Regions from separate parts of the Methylobacterium aquaticum genome, predicted to be linked through region 3. Evidence: predicted binding sites of a transcription regulator. Region 3 holds the regulator's gene; each other region holds the start of a gene.
What was found. The regulator PhoB, encoded in region 3, activates phosphate uptake and scavenging genes when phosphate is short. The targets are predictions, from matches to a motif close to TGTCATNNANCTGTCAT.
Positions count from the first base shown of each region.

Region 1: F1D61_RS20705 (YdcH family protein) is a predicted target of PhoB. The motif match lies at 1,452-1,468, and genes of this name have one in related genera.
Region 2: phnF (phosphonate metabolism transcriptional regulator PhnF) is a predicted target of PhoB. The motif match lies at 2,489-2,505, and genes of this name have one in related genera.

Region 1 is NZ_CP043627.1:4,540,440-4,544,626, reverse strand. Features, by position in the region: gene F1D61_RS20710 (GlxA family transcriptional regulator) at 1-858, shown strand, start outside; gene F1D61_RS20705 (YdcH family protein) at 1,252-1,437, opposite strand; gene F1D61_RS20700 (YdcH family protein) at 1,677-1,895, shown strand; gene purE (5-(carboxyamino)imidazole ribonucleotide mutase) at 2,006-2,503, shown strand; gene F1D61_RS20690 (5-(carboxyamino)imidazole ribonucleotide synthase) at 2,500-3,615, shown strand; gene F1D61_RS20685 (tetratricopeptide repeat protein) at 3,868-4,187, shown strand, end outside.
Region 2 is NZ_CP043627.1:5,762,768-5,766,954, forward strand. Features, by position in the region: gene F1D61_RS26465 (alpha-D-ribose 1-methylphosphonate 5-phosphate C-P-lyase PhnJ) at 1-243, opposite strand, end outside; gene F1D61_RS26470 (carbon-phosphorus lyase complex subunit PhnI) at 240-1,346, opposite strand; gene phnH (phosphonate C-P lyase system protein PhnH) at 1,349-1,933, opposite strand; gene phnG (phosphonate C-P lyase system protein PhnG) at 1,948-2,361, opposite strand; gene phnF (phosphonate metabolism transcriptional regulator PhnF) at 2,508-3,257, shown strand; gene F1D61_RS26490 (hypothetical protein) at 3,339-3,569, shown strand; gene F1D61_RS26495 (ABC transporter substrate-binding protein) at 3,574-4,187, opposite strand, start outside.
Region 3 is NZ_CP043627.1:1,513,527-1,517,713, reverse strand. Features, by position in the region: gene phoU (phosphate signaling complex protein PhoU) at 1-480, shown strand, start outside; gene phoB (phosphate regulon transcriptional regulator PhoB) at 558-1,259, shown strand; gene F1D61_RS06675 (acyl-CoA synthetase) at 1,707-3,338, opposite strand; gene F1D61_RS06670 (propionyl-CoA synthetase) at 3,495-4,187, shown strand, end outside.

The sequences.
Region 1 (4,187 bases), 3.0 Mb from region 3:
CATGTCGGGCCGTGCCCGGAGGTCACGAGCTCGATCGGGCTCGGCCTCTCGGGGCTCGCCCCCCTGCCGGTCCCGCTGCCGGAGGGGGCGATCGTGGTCCTCGCCGGCACGGCGGAGCTGGTCCTGGGGAATCCCTTAGCCCCGGGCGAGGCCGAGCGGGCGGCCGAGACCGCGATCGTCGCCTGGTTGCGGGCGGAGGTGAAGCCGGGGCACCGCCTGGTCTCGATCTGCTCCGGCGCCCTGCTGGCGGCCCGGGCCGGGCTCCTCGACGGGCATGCCTGCACCACCCATCACGCGGCCTGCGCGGAACTGGCGGCGCTGGCGCCTGCCGCCCGGGTGCTGGAGGACCGGCTGTTCGTCGAGGATCGCGAGCGCCTGACCAGCGCCGGCATCACCGCCGGGATCGACCTGATGCTCCATCTGGTGGCGCGCCTCGTCGATCCGGCCTGCGCGGCGGCGGTGGCGCGCTACCTCGTTGTGTATCTGCGCCGGGCCGGCCACGATCCGCAGCTCTCGCCCTGGCTGGAGGGGCGCAACCATCTCCACCCGGCGATCCACCGGGTGCAGGATGCGGTGAGCGCCGACCCGGCCCGGGCCTGGAGCCTGGAGGCCCTGGCCGACCTTGCCGCCACCAGCCCGCGCCACCTGTCGCGGCTGTTCAACCGCCATGCCGGCATGAGTCTTCCGAGCTATATCAACGGCTTGCGGGTAGCGCTGGCCCGCGACCTGCTCGCCCGGACCCGCCTCGACATGGAGGGTGTGGCCGAGCGGGCCGGCTTCGCGTCGCCGCGCCAGCTTCGCCGCGCCTGGAGCCGCTGGCACGATCGCCCGCCGAGCACGGTCAGGGATTTGCCATGAGATCGTGCGGCGCCGGACTTCGAACCAGAGCCTGTTTGACCTGCTCCACGGTCCTTGCGATCTGGACGTCATCCTGGGGCTCGTCGAAGACGAGAACCCGGGATCCATAACCGCTAGCGGTTCGTGATGAAGCGGAACGCGGGCCACTCCATCCTGCATCGTCAGCGGTTATGGATCCCGGGCTCCGCTACGCGGCCCCGGGATGACATCGAGGGCGTCAAGTCGGTCGGCCTACTCAAACAGGCTCTCGAACCGATGGTGCAAGGGAAGGAAGACAGCGATTTCCGTCGCCCCGATCGGGCGGCCTGGAAGGCGCCGGGCCGGACGGAGGCTCTCCGGTCAGGGGCCGCCGCGTCGAACGCCGGCGCGGCGGCACTACGGGAATTTTCCGGGCTAGTGCATCACGCGAGTGGACGTCGTCCGCAGACGACTGATCTCATCCTTCAGGTGAAGCTTTCGCCGCTTGAGTTCGACAACTCGCAAATCATCGGTGGAGAGGTGGTTGCATGCGTCCTGGATCTCGCGCTCCAACGCTTCGTGCTTACGCTCAAGCTCGGAGAGATGCGTGTTCAGCGACATCAGCCATTGCCTCCTGTCATGTAGGTGACACACGCAGCCTGCCACAGCCCGCGGCCGATGTCTAAGGCATTCCGTATTGCACTTGCGTCATGTGCAGCGCAGCACAGGGCCCGGGAAGCCGGCCCAGGAAGCCGGCCAAGGAGGGGCTGCACAACCCCGCCGGCGGCCGTGCGATGCCCTTGCCGGAGGCCGGGGCCTGGTTCATGCTTCGCCGCATATCTGAAGGATCTGGGGCGGCGATGGCGTTCGAGTTGAGTGCGGAATCGACGGAGGAATTCGAGACCGAGCTGGCGCGGCTCCGGGAGGAGCATCGCGACCTCGACGACGCGATCGAAGCCCTGTCCGGGGTCATGGCCGGCGACCGCCTGCAGCTCCAGCGGCTCAAGAAGCGCAAGCTGTCGCTGCGCGACCGCATCTCGTTCCTGGAGGACCAGCTCACCCCGGACATCATCGCCTGAGGAGGGGGTCCGGCGGCGGCTTGCACGAATCCGAATGCGCCGCTACTGCGGCAGGACCGGCTGCGGCCCGCTCGCGGCTTAGCAGCGCTTTCTAGAGGATGCGCTTGACGATGGCGGCATCGCCCCCCGTCGCGGTGATCATGGGCAGCCAGTCCGACTGGGCCACCATGCGCCACGCGGCCGAGACGCTCGACGCGCTCGGCATTCCCTACGAATCCCGCATCGTCTCGGCCCACCGGACCCCGGATCGCCTGGTCGCCTTCGCCAAGGGCGCGAAGGCCGCGGGCGTCCGGGTGGTGATCGCGGGCGCCGGAGGCGCCGCCCACCTCCCCGGCATGGCCGCCGCGATGACGCCGCTGCCGGTCTTCGGCGTGCCGGTCGAATCGAAGGCGTTGTCCGGTCAGGACAGCCTGTTGTCGATCGTGCAGATGCCGGCCGGCATCCCGGTCGGCACCCTGGCGATCGGCCGGGCCGGCGCCGTCAACGCCGCCCTTCTCGCCGCCGCCGTCCTCGCCCTGACCGACGACGCCCTCGCCGGCCGGCTCGATGCCTGGCGTGCCCGCCAGAGCGCCGCGGTGGCCGAGCATCCGGATACGAGCGCCTCGTGAGCAGCCCCTTACCCATCGCACCCGGCGCGACCATCGGGATCATCGGCGGCGGCCAGCTCGGCCGCATGATCGCGGTCGCGGCGGCGCAGTACGGGCTGAAATGCCATGTTTACTGCCCCGATCCCGACAGCCCGGCCTTCGAGGTGGCGGGACGGCGCACGATCGCCGCTTACGACGACGCGGCGGCGCTCCGGGCCTTCGCCGAATCCGTCGACGTGGTGACCTACGAGTTCGAGAACATTCCGAGCGCCGCCGCCGAGATCCTGGCCGCGCGCCGGCCGCTGCATCCGAGTGCCTCGGCGCTCGCCACCACCCAGGACCGGCTGACGGAGAAGAGCTTCGTCGCCGGCCTCGGCATCCCGGTGGCGCCTTTCCGGGCGGTGGACGACGCTGCGGGCCTCGCGGAGGCGATCCGGGAGATCGGCCTGCCGGCGGTGCTGAAGACCCGGCGCTTCGGCTATGACGGCAAGGGGCAGGTGATGCTGCGCGAGGCGGTCGCCGATCCCGCCGCCGTGATGGCGTCCTTGCGCGACCAGCCCTGCATCCTCGAGGGGTTCGTCCCGTTCGAGGCCGAGGTGTCGGTGGTCGCCGCCCGCAATGCGGAGGGGGGCTTCTCGGCCTATGCGCCGTGCGCCAACGAGCACCGCCACCACATCCTCGCCCGCACCGTGGTGCCGGCCCCCGGCATGGCGCCGGAGACCGCCGCGGAGGCGGTGGCGATCGCGCGACGAATCGCGGATGCGCTCGACTATGTCGGCGTGCTGGCGGTCGAGATGTTTCTGGTCCGCGGCACCGACGGCCGGGCGAGCGTGGTCGTCAACGAGATCGCGCCGCGGGTCCACAATTCCGGCCACTGGACCATCGAGGGGGCCGAGACCTCGCAATTCGCCCAGCACGTCCGGGCGATCTGCGGCTGGCCCCTCGGCAGCGCCGCGCTCGCCGGCACGACGGTCGAGATGCTGAACCTGATCGGCGCCGAGGCCGACGACTGGACCCGGATCCTCGCCGAGCCCGGCCGCCACCTCCACCTCTACGGCAAGGGCGAGGCCCGCCCCGGCCGCAAGATGGGTCACGTGACCCGCGTGACGACCGGCGTCGCCACCGGGACCTGAGGCCCCGGCGGGTGCGGCTTTCCGGCCACACTCGGCTCCTGGCGGCGCCCTCCCCTGCCGTTGCGGCGCCGAGAGGCCACACCTTCGCCACATCGGCCCTCACAAGCGTCAGGGGCGCATCGCCTTTAAGCCGGCGTTCACCCCGATCCGGAATGGTCGTCCGGCGTCGGGACCGCGGCTGAGAGCGGGGGCGCGTGCGAATGGCGAAGGTGCGCGGCGCGACGAGGATGCGCCGCCCCGGGGGAGCGGGCGATGAACAACGTGATCGGCTTTTGCCGCGTGACACCGGCGGCCCGGATGCTGGGGGCGACCGTGCTGACCGCGCTGGCGCTCGCCGGCTGCGACACCGTCAGCCGGGCGACCGCGACGCGGCAATTCGCGGTGGTCGAGGCCGACAAGTCCGGCGCGACCGAGGTCAACATCGCCTCGCTGACGGACGTGATCCAGCGCAACCCGAGCGACGCGGCGGCCTACAACACCCGCGGCGCGGCTTACGCCCGCGCGGGCAACTTCGATTCGGCCATCGCCGACTTCACCAAGGCGGTCCAGCTCGACCCGAACTCGGCCTCGGC
Region 2 (4,187 bases), 2.7 Mb from region 3:
CGAGACCGCGTTGGTGGTGTCGTCCGAGCCCTGGTCGATGACCTTGAGCACGTCGCTCCGGCCGAGGATCGCGGCCGTCACCTGCACGCCGCCGGTGCCCCAGCCATAGGGCATCGGCATCTCGCGCGAGGCGAAGGGCACTTGGTAGCCGGGGATCGCGATCGCCTTGAGGATCGCCCGGCGGATCATCCGCTTGGTGCCCTCGTCGAGATAGGCGAAGTTGTAGCCGGTCTCGGCGCTCATTCGGCGGCCTCCTTCATCGCGGGGGCTTCGTGCCGCGCGGCATGTTCGGTGCGAAGCCGCCGCACCAGCTCCAGCTCGGCCTGGAAATCGACGTAGTGGGGCAGCTTCAGGTGCTCGACGAAGCCGGTCGCCTGGAGCGCGTCGCAATGGGCCAGCACGAATTCCTGGTCCTGTGCCGGGGCGCCGACCGGCTCGCCCAGTTCCTCGGCCCGGAGCGCGCGGTCGACGAGGGCCATCGCCATCGCCTTGCGCTCGCTCTGCCCGAAGGCGAGGCCGTAGCCGCGGGTGAATTGCGGCGGCACCTCGGCGCTGCCGTGGAACTGGTTGACCATCTGGCACTCGGTGAGGGCGACTTCGCCGAGCGGCACCGCGAAACCCAGCTCCTCCGGCACGAACTCGACCGCCACCGTGCCGACCCGGATCTCGCCGACGAAGGGGTGGGTGCGGCCGTAGCCGCGCTGGGTCGAGTAGCCGAGCGCCAGCACGAAGCCCTCGTCGCCCCGCGCCAGCGCCTGGAGGCGGAGCGCCCGGTCGGCCGGAAAGTCGAGGGGCTCGCGGGTGAGGTCGCCCGGGGGTGCGCCGTCGTCGGGGGCGCAGCGCTCGATCAGCCCGTCGTTCCCTAAGAGGTCTGTGACCCGCGGGGCGTGGGCGGCATCCGGCAGCGGCTCGGCCTGTTCGGCGGGCGGTGCCTCGCCCTCGGCGGCGAGCGCGAAGTCGATCAGCCGGTGGGTGTAGTCGAAGGTCGGCCCGAGCACCTGGCCGCCGGGCAGGTCCTTGTAGGTGGCGGAGATGCGACGACGGAGGGTCATCGCGCCGGTCTCGACCGGCTCGGAGGCGCCGAAGCGGGGCAGGGTGGTGCGGTAGGCCCGCACCAGGAACACCGCCTCGATCAGGTCGCCGCGGGCCTGCTTGAGGGCGAGCGCGGCGAGGTCGGGATCGTGCAGCGAGCCCTCGGTCATCACCCGGTCGACGAGGAGCGCCATCTGCTCGCGGATCTGCGCCACCGAGAGCTCGGGCACGCTCGCGTCGCCCCGGCGGGTCTCGGCCAGCAGCCGGTGCGCGTTGGCGATGGCGGCCTCGCCGCCCTTCACGGCCACGTACATGCTCAGCCCTCCTGGACGCGGGTGGAGCGCGGCAGCGCGGCGATGCGGCCGGGGGCTGCCAGGATCAGGTCGACTCCTTGCGGGAAGCCGGCATGGTTGCGGGCGAGACGGGGAAGGATGTCCGCCGGGAGCGGCGAGGCCGACAGGCGGGCGCTCCCCCGGATTCCCGGCCCGTCGAGGTGCCAGCCTTCGTTCGACAGGGCGGCAACCGCCAGCACCAGGGTCGTGGAGCGGTCGGGATAGGCCGGCGTTCCTCGCGCGAAGGTCCCGAAATCCGGGCAGGCGGCGGCATCCGAGACCAGCGCGAACGCCGCCTCCATCGGGTCTTGGGTGATCCGCGCGCCGGTATGGAAGCGCAGGAACTCCGCCACCGCCGGGTTTCGCGCGAGAGCCGCATCGAGCCAGAACGGCGCATCGGCATCGCCGAGCGCCAGGGCGATGGCGGCGAGCTCGGGCGCCAGCGGCGCGGGCGGCGCGAGTTCCGTGGCAAGGGCCTGGATCGTGCCGGGACGCGCCAGCGCATCCATGACGGCGCGGAAGACGCCCTGGGCGTCGTGGACGGGGTCGGCAAAGCCGCGGGCGAGCATCGATCCTCTCGCCATCAATCCTCTCCCCGGGCCATGGTGAAGAAATTCACCCGCGTCGCCGCGATCCGGCGCGCCTCCGCCGCGCGCTCCTCGTCCCGGCGCAGGGCGACCGGCCTCAGCGCCGCCTCGACCGCCGCACGCCGCGCCGGGACCTGCCACAGCGCGTCGAGGGTCGCGGCGAGCCGCGCCTTCGCGCGGTCGCGGCCGAGCTGGTAGGCGAAGCCGGTCTCGCCGCCGGGGAGGCGCACCGCCGCCCGGGTCACCGTCGCCTCGCCGAGGTTGAACGGCCGCCCGTCGCCGCCGATGCGGCCGCGGGTCATCACCAAGCCGGTCTCCGGCGGGCGCAGGTCTTCGACGGTGTCGGTGGCGCCGAGCTGCGTCAGCGCCCGGCGCAGTTCCTCGGAGCGGGCCTGACCGCACAAAGCCATCACGGCGCGGCGAGCCGCGAGTTCGGGCGTTTCGGGCCGGCGGGGGGCCGGGTTAGGATCGGGCATCGCGAGGTCCGCTGGCATCTCGATTGTCTAATGGTATAGACAACCGACGATCCGGGAGCAAATGAAGTTTGGATGACGGTATGGATGCGAGGGGCGACGGTCCGGTGACGGTGCTGGCACGGGGCGAGGGCCTGGCGGCGTGGCGCCAGATCGCGGACGGCCTGGCGGCCGACATCGAAGCCGGGCGCCTGGCTGCCGGCGCGCAGCTGCCGACGGAAGCGGCGCTGGCGGCACGGTACGGGGTCAACCGCCACACCGTGCGCCGGGCGCTGGCGGCGCTCGCCGAACGCGGGCTGGTGCGGGCGACGCAGGGGCGCGGCACCTTCGTGGAGACGCCGCGGCTCGCCTACCCGATCGGCCGGCGCACCCGCTTCTCCGAGATCGTGAGCCGGGCCGGCCGCGAGGCCTGGGGCGACCTGATCACCGCAGAGACCGTGCCGGCCGATCCCGCCACCGCGGAGATGCTGCGCATCGCCCCCGGGGATCCGATGCTCGAACTGCTGACGATCCACCGCGCCGACGGCACGCCGCTCTCCACCGCCCGCACCTGCCTGCCGCTGCCGCGCTTCACGGGCTTCGCGGCGGCCTATCAGGCCCTGGGCTCGCTCACCCGCGCCTATGCCGAGTTCGGCATCGCCGACTACACCCGCCTGTCGACCCGCATCCACGCCCGCCCGGCCGCCGCCGACGAGGCCGCCCGCCTCGATCTCGCGCCCGGCCGGGTGCTGATCCTGCTCACCAGCGTCAATGTCGATGCGGCCGGCCTGCCGATCCAGGCGACGTGCAGCCTGTTCGCGGCGGACCGGGTGGAACTGGTGGTGGAGGGGTAGGGGCGAGCACGTCCCGCGAGGAACCCGAACTTCCGGCCCATGAGGCGGTTACCCCCGCGCCTCGCGCCGGAGTTTCCCACCATGCTCGCCCGCCTGACCTGTGCCGCCCTGTTCGTCGCCGCCAGCGTCTTGCCGCTCACGCCCGCCACGGCCGGACCGGCGCAGGACTACCAGTACCAGCGCCGGCAGCTCGGCCGGGGCCAGGTCTGCCGGCCGCCGCTGAAATTCGCGGCCGGCGCCTGCGTGCGGCGCTGCCCGGCGGGCTACCAGGACATGGGCGGCTATTGCCGCCTGCGCAACATGCAGCGCTGACGTCTCATTTGGCGGCCGCCTTCACCAGCGGGCAGCCGCCCTCGGCGAGCGGCCGGAACGCCTCGTCGCCCGGCACGGTGGCGACGAGCTTGTAGAGGTCCCATTCGCCCGTCGATTCCTTCGGGGTCTTCACCTGCATCAGGTACATGTCGTGGACCATGCGGCCGTCCTCGCGGATCCGGCCGTTCGTCGCGAACATGTCGTTGACCGGGGTCTCGCGCATCTTGGCGACCACGGTCTTGGCATCGTCGGTGCCCGCCGCCTGCACCGCCTTCAGGTAGTGCAGCACCGAGGAATAGACGCCGGCCTGGTGCATCGTCGGCATCAGCCCGGCCTTCTCCTTGAAGCGGGCGGCGAAGGCGCGGGTCTCCGGCGTGCGGTCCCAGTAGAAGGCGGTGGTGAGCAACAGGTTCTGCGCCACCTCGATCCCGAGGCTGTGCACGTCGTCGATGTTGATCAGCAGAGCCAGCAGGGTCTGGCCGCCCTGGACGATGCCGAATTCATGCGCCTGCTTGATCGCGTTGACGGTGTCGCCGCCGGCATTGGCGAAGGCGATGAGCTTGGCACCCGACCCTTGCGCCTGGAGCAGGAAGGACGAGAAATCGGCGGTGGCGAAGG
Region 3 (4,187 bases):
CTGCGCGAGACGATCTCGGCGATCCGCGTCTCCGGCGACCTCGAGCGCATCGGCGATCTGGCCAAGAACGTCGCCAAGCGCGTCGTCGCCATCGCCGACCAGGTCCAGCTCCAGAAGATCGTCGTCGGCGTGGAGCACATGAACGAGCTGGTCCAGGGCCAGCTCAAGGACGTGCTCGACGCCTACGCCACCCAGGACACCGTCGCGGCCCTCGACGTCTGGGCCCGGGACGGCGGCATCGACGCGCTCTACACCTCGCTGTTCCGCGAGCTCCTGACCTACATGATGGAGGATCCGCGCAACATCACGTTCTGCACGCATCTCCTGTTCTGCGCCAAGAACGTCGAGCGCATCGGCGACCACACCACCAACATCGCCGAGACCATCCACTACCTCGCCACCGGCGAAACCCTGTCGACCGAGCGTCCGAAGAACGACCATTCGAGCTTCGCCACCCTCGACACCCCGCCCGCGGCCTGAGGATCGACGCCCGTCCGGGCCCTCAAGGCCCGGCGGGCGCCTTCGGCCCCGCCTGAAGTGCCCCCCGAAGTGCCCCGATGAGTACCCGCATCCTGATCGTCGAGGACGAGGAGGCCCTCACCCTCCTCCTGCGCTACAACCTCGAGGCCGAGGGCTTCGAGGTCGACGCCGTCGCCCGGGGCGACGAGGCGGATATCCGCCTGCGCGAGCAGATCCCCGACCTCGTCATCCTGGACTGGATGATGCCGGGCCTGTCCGGCATCGAATTGTGCCGGCGCATCCGCGCCCGCCGCGAGACCGAGCGGCTGCCGGTCATCATGCTGACGGCGCGGGGCGAGGAGGGCGACAGGGTGCGGGGGCTCGCCACCGGCGCCGACGACTACATCGTCAAGCCGTTCTCGGTGCCGGAACTGCTGGCCCGGGTGCGGGCGCTGCTGCGGCGGGCCAAGCCCGCCCACGTCGCCGACCTGCTCGTCGCCGGCGACATCGAGCTCGACCGGGTCAGCCACCGCGTCCGCCGCGACGGCCGCGAGCTGCATCTCGGCCCGACCGAGTTCAAGCTGCTCGAATTCCTGATGCAGAGCCCCGGCCGGGTCTTCTCCCGCGAGCAGCTGCTCGACGGCGTCTGGGGCCACGACGTCTACATCGACGAGCGCACCGTCGACGTGCATATCGGCCGCCTGCGCAAGGCGATCAACCGCGGCCGCGACAGCGACCCGATCCGCACCGTGCGGGGTTCCGGATATTCGTTCGACGAGATGTTCGCGCTGGAGCCGTGACGGGCCTTCAGGTGACTGACTGGTCTCCACGGATTTCAAACCCTCCGCGTCATTCCGGGGCCGCGATAGCGGAGCCCGGAATCCAGAACCGCGGATGGTTCAGAGCCTGTTTGATTGACTCAAGCATTTACTCCCACACACAACCTCATCCTGAGGTGTCAGTCGATTGAAATCGACTGACCTCGAAGGAGGGCTCCAGGGATCGCGAGGACATCTGGAGCCCTCCTTCGAGGCTCCTTTCAGTCGCACCTCAGGATGAGGTCGCGAGAGGGATGGAAAAGGTCGTTACAGCCGAATTTCGCAAGTCAAACAGGCTCTCAGACAATGGCGGGTCGCGTTCCGCCTTATCCTTCACCATCCGAGTTTCTGGATTACGGGCTCCGCTGTCGCGGCCCCGGAATGACCCTGTGGGTTTGAGGCCTGCGGAAAAGCCAACCGATCAAGCGCTCACAACGCCTTCGCCATCTCCCGCAGGACGAATTTCTGCACCTTGCCGGTGGAGGTCTTCGGCAGTTCGGTGAAGACCACGTGCCTGGGCACCTTGAAGCCGGCGAGCGACTGGCGGCACCAGCCGATCAGCTCCTCGGCCGAGACCATCTCGGAACCCTTCAATTCGACGAAGGCGCACGGCGTCTCGCCCCATTTCTCGTCGGGCTTGGCGACCACGGCGGCGGCGGCCACCGCCGGGTGCTTGAACAGGGCCTCCTCGACCTCGATCGACGAGATGTTCTCGCCCCCTGAGATGATGATGTCCTTCGAGCGATCCTTGAGCTGGATGTAGCCGTCCGGGTGCTTCACCCCGAGATCGCCCGAATGGAACCAGCCGCCCTTGAACGCGGCCTCGGTGGCCGCCGGGTTCTTGAGGTAGCCGCGCATCACCACGTTGCCGCGGAACATCACCTCGCCGAGCGTCTCGCCGTCGGCGGGCACCGGCTGCATCGTCTCCGGATCGAGCACGTCGAGGGCCTCGAGCGGCGGGTAGCGTACGCCCTGGCGCGCCTTGCGCGCGGCCTGCTCGTCCTTGCCCAGGGCGTTCCAGTCGGCATGCCACTCGTTCACCACCGCCGGGCCGTAGGTCTCGGTCAGCCCGTAGACGTGGGTCACGTCGAACCCCGCCTCCGCCATGCCGGCGAGCACCGCTTCCGGCGGCGGCGCCGCCGCGGTGAGGAACGAGACGCGGTTGGGCAAGTCCCGCCGCTCGGCCTCCGGGGCGTTGATCAGGAGCGACATCACGATCGGCGCGCCGCACAGATGCGTCACGCCGTGATCCGCGATGGCGTCGTACATCGCTTTCGCCCGCACCTGGCGCAGGCAGACATGGGTGCCGGCCACCACCGACAGGGTCCAGGGGAAGCACCAGCCGTTGCAGTGGAACATCGGCAGGGTCCACAGATAGACCGGGTGCCGGCCGAGATGGCCCGCCACCACGTTGCCGACGGCGAGCAGCGAGGCGCCGCGATGGTGGTAGACCACGCCCTTCGGGTCGCCGGTGGTGCCCGACGTGTAGTTGAGGGTGATCGCGTCCCACTCGTCGCCCGGCATCGCCCAGGCATGAGCGGGGTCGCCTTCGCCGAGAAGATCCTCGTACTCGATCGCGCCGAGGCGTTCGCCCGGGCCGTCGTATTCCGGGTCGTCGTAGTCGATCACCAGGGGCTTGACCCCGGCCTGCGCCAGCGCCGGGCCCATGATGCGGGCGAATTCCCGGTCGGTGATCACCACCTTGGCCTCGCCGTGGTCGAGGCAGAAGGCGATGATCGCGGCATCCAGCCGGGTGTTGAGGGTGTTGAGCACCGCGCCGGCCATCGGCACCCCGTAATGGCACTCGATCATCGCCGGGGTGTTGGCGAGCATCACCGCCACCGTGTCGCCCCGCCCGATGCCGCGGGCGCTCAAGGCCGAGGCGAGGCGCCGGGAGCGGGCATAGAGGTCGCGGTAGCTGCGCCGCAGCGTCCCGTGGATCACCGCCGTATGGTCGGGAAACACCGTCGCCGCCCGCTCCAGGAAGGTGAGCGGCGTGAGCGGCTGGTGGTTGGCCGGGTTCCGGTCGAGGCCGGTATCGTAGATCGTCGCGCCGGTCATGGGTCGTCCTGCTCGCTGCGGCGCCAGAGTACCCGCCGCGGCCGGGCGATCAATCCGCCCGGCATCCTTACGAAAGTTCGACTTCCGGCGGGGACGGGGCCTATCCTATCTGGGTGGTGAGGCCGCCCCGTGAGACGAGCGGCAGGAGGAGACGCCATGGCGAGCCCGAGCCGCTACCCGGAAACCTACGCCGCCTGGCAGCGCGACCCGGAGGCCTTCTGGGCGCGAGCCGCCGAGGCGATCGACTGGGTGAGACCCGCCGCCCGCGTCTTCGACCCCGAGGCGGGGGTCTACGGCCGCTGGTTTCCCGGCGCGGAGGTCAATGCCTGCCACAACGCCGTCGACCGCCACGTCGCGGCAGGGCGGGGCGAGCAGGCGGCGATCCTGTACGAGTCCCCCGTCACCGGCACCAAGAGCCGGTTCACCTATGCCGAGCTTCTCGACGAGGTCGCGGCGCTCGCCGCCGTGCTCCAGGATCTCGGCGTCGGGCGCGGCGACCGGGTGGTGCTCTACATGCCGATGGTGCCCGAGGCACTGTTCGGCATGCTGGCCTGCGCCCGCATCGGTGCGGTGCATTCGGTGGTGTTCGGGGGCTTCGCCGCCCGGGAACTCGCCGCCCGGATCGAGGATGCCGCGCCCAAGGTGGTGCTCGCCGCCTCCTGCGGCATCGAGCCGAGTCGGGTCGTCGCCTACAAGCCGCTCCTCGACGAGGCCTGCCGGCTCTCGTCGCACAAGCCCGACGCCTGCCTGATCCTCCAGCGGCCGCAAGGCGTTGCCGCGATGGAGGCGGGGCGCGACCGCGACTGGGCGCAAGTCCTGGCGGAGGCGAAGGCGGCCGGCCGCCGCGCG